2 regions of the Enterocloster citroniae genome follow, and region 2 is predicted to be linked to the other one. Evidence: predicted binding sites of a transcription regulator. Region 2 holds the regulator's gene; the other holds the start of a gene.
What was found. The regulator HrcA, encoded in region 2, represses chaperone genes, less so after heat shock. The targets are predictions, from matches to a motif close to TGTTAGCACTCNNNNNNNNNGAGTGCTAACA.
Positions count from the first base shown of each region.

Region 1: the regulator HrcA is predicted to act here: its motif matches at 2,228-2,258, upstream of ABID13_RS21715 (co-chaperone GroES).

Region 1 covers NZ_JBEPLZ010000022.1:5,679-9,105, forward strand. Annotated here, with positions in the region: gene groL (chaperonin GroEL) at 173-1,795, opposite strand; gene ABID13_RS21715 (co-chaperone GroES) at 1,850-2,134, opposite strand; gene ABID13_RS21720 (hypothetical protein) at 2,396-3,040, shown strand; gene ABID13_RS21725 (MORN repeat-containing protein) at 3,122-3,427, opposite strand, start outside.
Region 2 covers NZ_JBEPLZ010000003.1:258,788-262,214, forward strand. Annotated here, with positions in the region: gene ABID13_RS05210 (3D domain-containing protein) at 1-279, opposite strand, end outside; gene ABID13_RS05215 (3D domain-containing protein) at 559-1,125, opposite strand; gene hrcA (heat-inducible transcriptional repressor HrcA) at 1,502-2,554, shown strand; gene grpE (nucleotide exchange factor GrpE) at 2,573-3,208, shown strand; gene dnaK (molecular chaperone DnaK) at 3,257-3,427, shown strand, end outside.

The sequences.
Region 1 (3,427 bases), on a different contig from region 2:
CGCTCAGGGGATGAGCCTCTCCAATTCGGTCCCACAAAACCAATTCGATCCACAAAACAGAACGGCGGATTTTCCGCCACGCTGAAACAGCCCGGAACAGACGGTATCCCATCCGCGTTCCGGGCTGTTTCTTGATATTATTTTACTTCTATCTCATAAACCGTTTATCTTATTAATACATTCCGCCCATGTCAGGTGCTGCCGGCATTGCAGGAGCCGGCTCCTTGATGTTGGCAACCACGGACTCGGTTGTCAGCAGTGTGGATGCAACGCTGGTTGCGTTCTGAAGTGCGCTTCTTGTAACCTTTACAGGATCCAGGATGCCTGCTTCGATCATGTCTACAAACTCTTCCTTATATGCATCAAATCCGGTTCCTGTCTTGGATTCTTTTACCTTATTAACGATCACGGAACCTTCCAGTCCGGCATTGGCAACAATGTGGAACAGAGGAGCTTCCAGTGCTTTTAAGATGATCTTAGCGCCGGTCTTCTCATCGCCTTCCAGGCCGTCCACGATCTTCTGGACATCAGCTGCAGCGTGTACGTATGCGGAACCGCCGCCCGCAATGATGCCTTCCTCAACAGCTGCCCTTGTTGCATTCAGGGCATCTTCCATACGAAGCTTAGCTTCCTTCATCTCTGTCTCGGTAGCAGCGCCTACACGGATCACAGCAACGCCGCCTGCCAGCTTAGCCAGACGCTCCTGCAGTTTCTCCCTGTCAAAGTCAGAGGTGGTCTCCTCGATCTGCTTGCGGATCTGGGCAACTCTCGCTGCGATAGTATCCTTATCTCCCATACCGTCAACAATAATGGTGTTCTCTTTCTGAACCTTAACGGATTTTGCACGGCCTAACTGCTCCATGGTTGCATCCTTCAGATCCAGTCCAACTTCCTCGGAGATCACGGTTCCGCCTGTGAGAATAGCGATATCCTGCAGCATCTCTTTTCTTCTGTCGCCGTAGCCTGGAGCCTTAACAGCAACTACGTTGAATGTACCTCTTAACTTGTTAACGATCAGGGTGGTCAGTGCTTCGCCTTCCACATCCTCTGCAATGATAAGCAGTCTTGCGCCCATCTTTACAACCTGCTCTAACAGAGGAAGCAGATCCTGGATATTGGAGATCTTCTTATCGGTGATCAGCACATATGGATCGTCCAGGTTTGCTTCCATCTTATCCATATCAGTGCACATATAAGCAGACAGGTAACCTCTGTCAAACTGCATACCTTCAACCAGGTCAAGCTCTGTCATCATTGTCTTGGATTCCTCAATGGTGATAACGCCGTCCTTGGAAACCTTCTCCATAGCGTCTGCTACCATTGTACCAACCTCATCATCAGATGCGGAGATGGCTGCAACTCTTGCGATCTGTGCCTTGCCGTTAATTGGCTTGCTCATAGCCTTAATAGCGTCAACAGCAGCGTCTGTGGCTTTCTTCATGCCCTTTCTCAGAACGATGGGGTTAGCGCCTGCCGCCAGGTTCTTCATACCTTCGTTTACCATTGCCTGAGCCAGTACAGTTGCGGTTGTAGTACCGTCACCGGCAACATCATTGGTCTTGGAAGCAACTTCCTTGATCAGCTGAGCGCCCATATTCTCGTAGGCATCTGCCAGTTCGATCTCTTTTGCAATGGTCACGCCGTCATTGGTAATTAATGGAGCTCCAAAGGATTTATCCAGAACAACGTTGCGTCCTTTCGGTCCTAAGGTAACACGTACTGTATCTGCTAACTGATTCACACCTGATTCAAGTGCCTTGCGGGCTTCTACGCCATATTTAATCTGCTTTGCCATGATGATCAACCTCCAAATTTATGTTCTATTCATTATTTTGTAAAATGGGTTCAATTATTCAACTACTGCCAGGATGTCGCTCTGTTTAACGATCACGTACTTCTCATCATCCAGCTCTACCTCTGTACCGGAGTACTTGGAGTAGATAACCTGATCCCCTGCCTTTACCTGCATGGTGATCTCCTTGCCGTCCACAACACCGCCTGGGCCTACTGCGATAACCTCTGCCTGCTGTGGTTTTTCCTTCGCTGCTCCCGGAAGGACAATACCGGACTTTGTAGTCTCTTCTGCTACTAACTGCTTTAATACGACCTTGTCAAACAATGGTACCAACTTCATAATTGAATTCCTCCTTACAATCTGTCTGCTTTTTCTTTCTCGTTACTTACTAAGCATCTTAATTTTGCTCACATGATATGTTATATCACCAGTTGTTAGCACTGTCAAGACTTGAGTGCTAATTTCTTTTAATTTTATTATTTTTTTACAAATTGATGTTTCTTTTTTTTTCCATTCGTATTACAATAGTAGCAATAAGGAATACTATGAAATGTATCGCACAATTATGCTTTATCATTATTCTAAGAAGGGGGTTTTGTCATGTCAAAGAAAGGTTGGGGTAAGTTCGTAGCATTTGCAGCTGTAGCAGGAGCTGTGGCTGCCGGCGTTTCTTATGTACTTCAGTATAAGACATACCATAATGAACTGGAAAAAGATTTCCGCGAGTTTGAGGACAACGATGAGGAGGCAGATGCGGATGCTTCTGACCGCACCATTGATTCACGGAAGGCGGACCGCAATTATATCTCCCTTTCATCCAGCAAAGATGAGTTCAAGGTAGCTGCCAAGGACATGGCCAGCGCCACGAAGAACGTACTAAAGGATGCAGGCAGCCTTCTGTCAGATACGGCTCACGAAGCCGTCTCAGCAGCCGTGGACACGGCCCACATCGCCATACACACTATGAAGGCCAAGAAGGCGGATCTCATGGATGAGCACGGACAGAACAAGGAGGACGATTCCGAACTGTTCGAGGACGAAGGGTTCCTGGATGATGATTATGTGGACGAGGATGACCTCTATGACTATGGCCGTATGGACGGCGATTCTTCCTATCCTCCCAGGAATTACCCGGAAGATTACAGCGATGACCTGATGGACGAGGAGGAAGCTTCCGTGGAAAAGGAGGATATCCCTCCCGCTCCCGAGCCCACCGCCACCATTGAGGAAGATACACTGGATTAAAGCATAAAACCTCCGGGGGTTTTTGGCATTGTGCCGCTGCCCCGGAGGTTTTTCTTTTTTCCTGTGTTTTATGGTTCAGGATCACTCCTCCCATACCAGAAGATTTTTCCATACAGGCAGCTTGATCTGTTCTTCTCCCAGCACATACGCATGGGTGTCACTGTCCTCTGACAAAAGCTGGTATTCTTCTGTGGATTCGCTGTAAACCCACCTCTCATCCGTAACCACCACGCCGCGGTCCACTTCCAGTTTCCAAGTGACTGTCTCATTCTCATCATTCATGCTGGTATAGGTCACTTCACCGTCCATAAGGTCTTCTGAAAATGTACCCGTCTTGCAGATATCCCTCACTTCCCCCTCCGGGCTCCACTGATAATAGCAGTAGCC
Region 2 (3,427 bases):
GCATCCGTTTCCTTTATTATCCTTGTAGAGATCTTCCCTGTATTCGCCGGCAGACATTCTGCGGGAAAATACTTCCTCTCCTGTATTTTTGTTTGTAATGGTTATTAAAACGTTCAGCGCATGGTCAGGGGAATCACTGTTGTAGGCCCATCCGCTGATGACATTGCTGTCAACTGTCTCAAAACGTCCCTTGGATACAGCTGCAAATGCTGTGACTGCCGTGGCTGCAAGTATGCTGATGGTAAGAATGGTCCCGGTTAATAAGTGTCTGAATTTCATGTATTTGTTACCTCCTATTGCCCGCTTAATATTCAAAACATTTTTTTAACATATTAATAAATAATATGTAATACTTTTGTAATATATGAGCAATAAACAAGGTTTTACCATAATTTCCACCTTATGTCAAGGAAATAAATGGAAATACGTGGTTTTTCGCAGGAATTATATCAAAGTTTCTTCAAAAATACAAAAAGTAAAGCCTCCGGACCGGATCCAGGAGGCTTGTAGTGCTTTTATAATATGTGTGTTATTGTTCAGGACGGCTCATTTGTAAAATTATTCTTCGATCAGAAATACTTCTGCGGTGTATGTACCCTTGGCAAGGGCTTCGGCATGAGAGCCGTAAAAGATATCAAGGATGTTGCCGTTTACAGAGGATCCCTTATCCTCAACCGTGTAGATGATCCCATCGATCTTTAATTTGGTACCCAGAGGAAATACATCCAGATCAGCGCTTACAGTATGGTTCGGTGTGGGAGTAGTGCCTGAATAGGTCAGTCCGTGTCCGCCGGAGCACTTTTCACAGTTACAGTATCCGGTGATGGAAAAACGGCCCATGGAAATCTCCTCCTGCTTAGGGGGATCCTCCTTTTTCCCGGCTCCGGGGCCCGCATCCACATATTCATCCTCTGAGGACTGGCTAACCTTGGCCTTATGCGAAACATGATCCTTTTTCGTGTCCGCGGCCTGGGTATTCTCCGTGTTCTCCGGAGTGTCATCCTCTGTTTCTTCTATAACAGTGACGTCTGTTCCCACGGGTTCATCTGCAAACGCAGGAAAAGCAGAACCCAGACACAGGAAAGCCATGGCGGCAGCCAGCAGGACCTTTCTTATATGGTGCATACAATTACCTCGCAGTCTTTATCCGTTGTTATGGTCTTATATGACATCTTAAATATGTATATCTATTATATTACAAAATTGTTAATTGTCAAGTTGAAATGATGAAACAAGTGTTACATAATCGTGAAAAGTGGGGAATAAAACGCATAAATTTGGAATATTTTTGGCAAAAGTGGGAGGTGAAATCAAATATATATGGGTTCCGGTGGGGGACGCATACAGGATATATGTGGTGGGGCGGGGGAACAAATAAATTATAATGAAAGAATTTAGAATTATCTCTTGACAAATCCTCTCAGAAGGAATATATTATGGAATGTAGATGTTAGCACTCTTTGAGACTGAGTGCTAATAATTCGGAAAGGAAGGTGAGCAGATGCCGGTTGATGCATTCCTGGACGACAGGAAGATAACCATATTAAAGGCGATTATCAAGACCTACCTGGAGACAGGGGAACCCGTTGGTTCCAGAACCATCTCCAAGTATTCGGACCTGAAATTAAGCTCTGCCACTATCCGCAATGAGATGTCAGACCTGGAGGATATGGGATACATTGTACAGCCCCATACATCCGCGGGCCGTATCCCTTCTGATAAGGGATACCGGTTCTATGTGGATCAGATCATGCAGGATAAGGAGAATGAGGTAACTGAGTTCAAGGACATGATGGTCCAGAAGGTTGATAAGCTGGAACTGGTCCTTAAGAAGATGGCTCAGGTCCTTGCCTCCAATACCAACTATGCGGCCATGATCAGCGGTCCCAGCTATCACAAGACAAAGCTTAAGTTCATCCAGCTTTCAAAGATGGAGAAAAACAAGCTGCTGGTGGTTGTGGTGGTGGAGGGAAACATCATTAAGAACACTATGGTGGATATCACCGAGGATCTGAGTGATGATGAAATCCTGAACCTGAACATCCTGTTGAACAGCAGTCTCAACGGACTGACAATTGAAGAGATTAATCTGGACATCATCAGCAAGCTGAAAGATGATGCAGGCATCCACAGCCAGGTAGTGGACCTGGTGCTGAACGAGGTGGCGGAAGCCATCCGGGCAGGGGAAGAGGATCTGCAGATATATACCAGTGGAGCGACCAACATTTTTAAGTATCCGGAGCTTTCGGAAGGCGACAAGGCCAGCCGTCTGATCGGTACTCTGGAGCACAAGGAAGTGCTCCAGGAATTCGTATCAGGGGTCAATGCGGAGTCAGAGAACAATTCAGACATCCAGGTCTATATTGGGGATGAGAGCCCGGTGCAGTCCATGAAGGACTGCAGTGTGGTGACTGCCAATTATGATCTGGGAGGAGGACTTAGGGGAACCATTGGTATCATTGGTCCCAAGCGGATGGATTATGAGAAGGTGCTGGGAACCCTGCGGAATCTAATGAACCAGCTGGATGCGGCATTTAAAAAAGATGAAAGGTGATAGGCTGTGAGTGAAGATATGAAGGATGAAGAGTTAAAAAAAGAAGCGGAAACAGCGGCGCAGGCAGAAGTGAACGGGGAAGACCAACAGGCTGCAGGTGAGGAATGCCAGGCCAAGGAAGCACAGGGCGGGGCGGAGGACACCCAGGAATCCCCGGAAGCACCCGAGGAAGGCGCGGGCAAGGAAGAAAAGAAGGGATTCTTTAAAAAGAAAAAAGATCCCAGAGATGAGAAGATAGAAGAACTTACGGACCGGGTGAAGCGCCAGATGGCTGAGTTTGAGAATTTCCGTAAGAGAACTGAGAAAGAAAAGTCCACCATGTATGAGATGGGCGCCAGGGACATCATTGAGCGGATGCTTCCCGTGATCGACAATTTTGAGCGAGGTTTAGCTACCATACCGGAGGAAGAAAAGGGAAGCCCCCTTGCCGAGGGTATGGAGAAGATATATAAGCAGTTCCGGAAGACATTGGAAGAAGCCGGCGTTAAGGCGATCGAAGCCGCGGGCCAGGAGTTTGACCCCAATTTCCACAACGCGGTCATGCATGTGGATGACGAAAACCTTGGGGAGAATGTGGTGGTTGAGGAATTGCAGAAGGGTTATCTGTACAGGGACAGTGTGGTAAGGCACAGTATGGTAAAGGTAGCCAACTAATATTGGCCATTAACTAAATTCATATAAAAATATCAGGAGGAAAAAACTATGAGCAAGATTATTGGTATTGACTTAGGTACAACAAATAGCTGCGTTGCTGTTATGGAAGGCGGAAAACCAACTGTTATTGCCAATGCAGAGGGAGTAAGGACCACACCGTCAGTGGTTGCATTTACTAAGACAGGAGAGAGGCTGATCGGTGAGCCGGCAAAGCGTCAG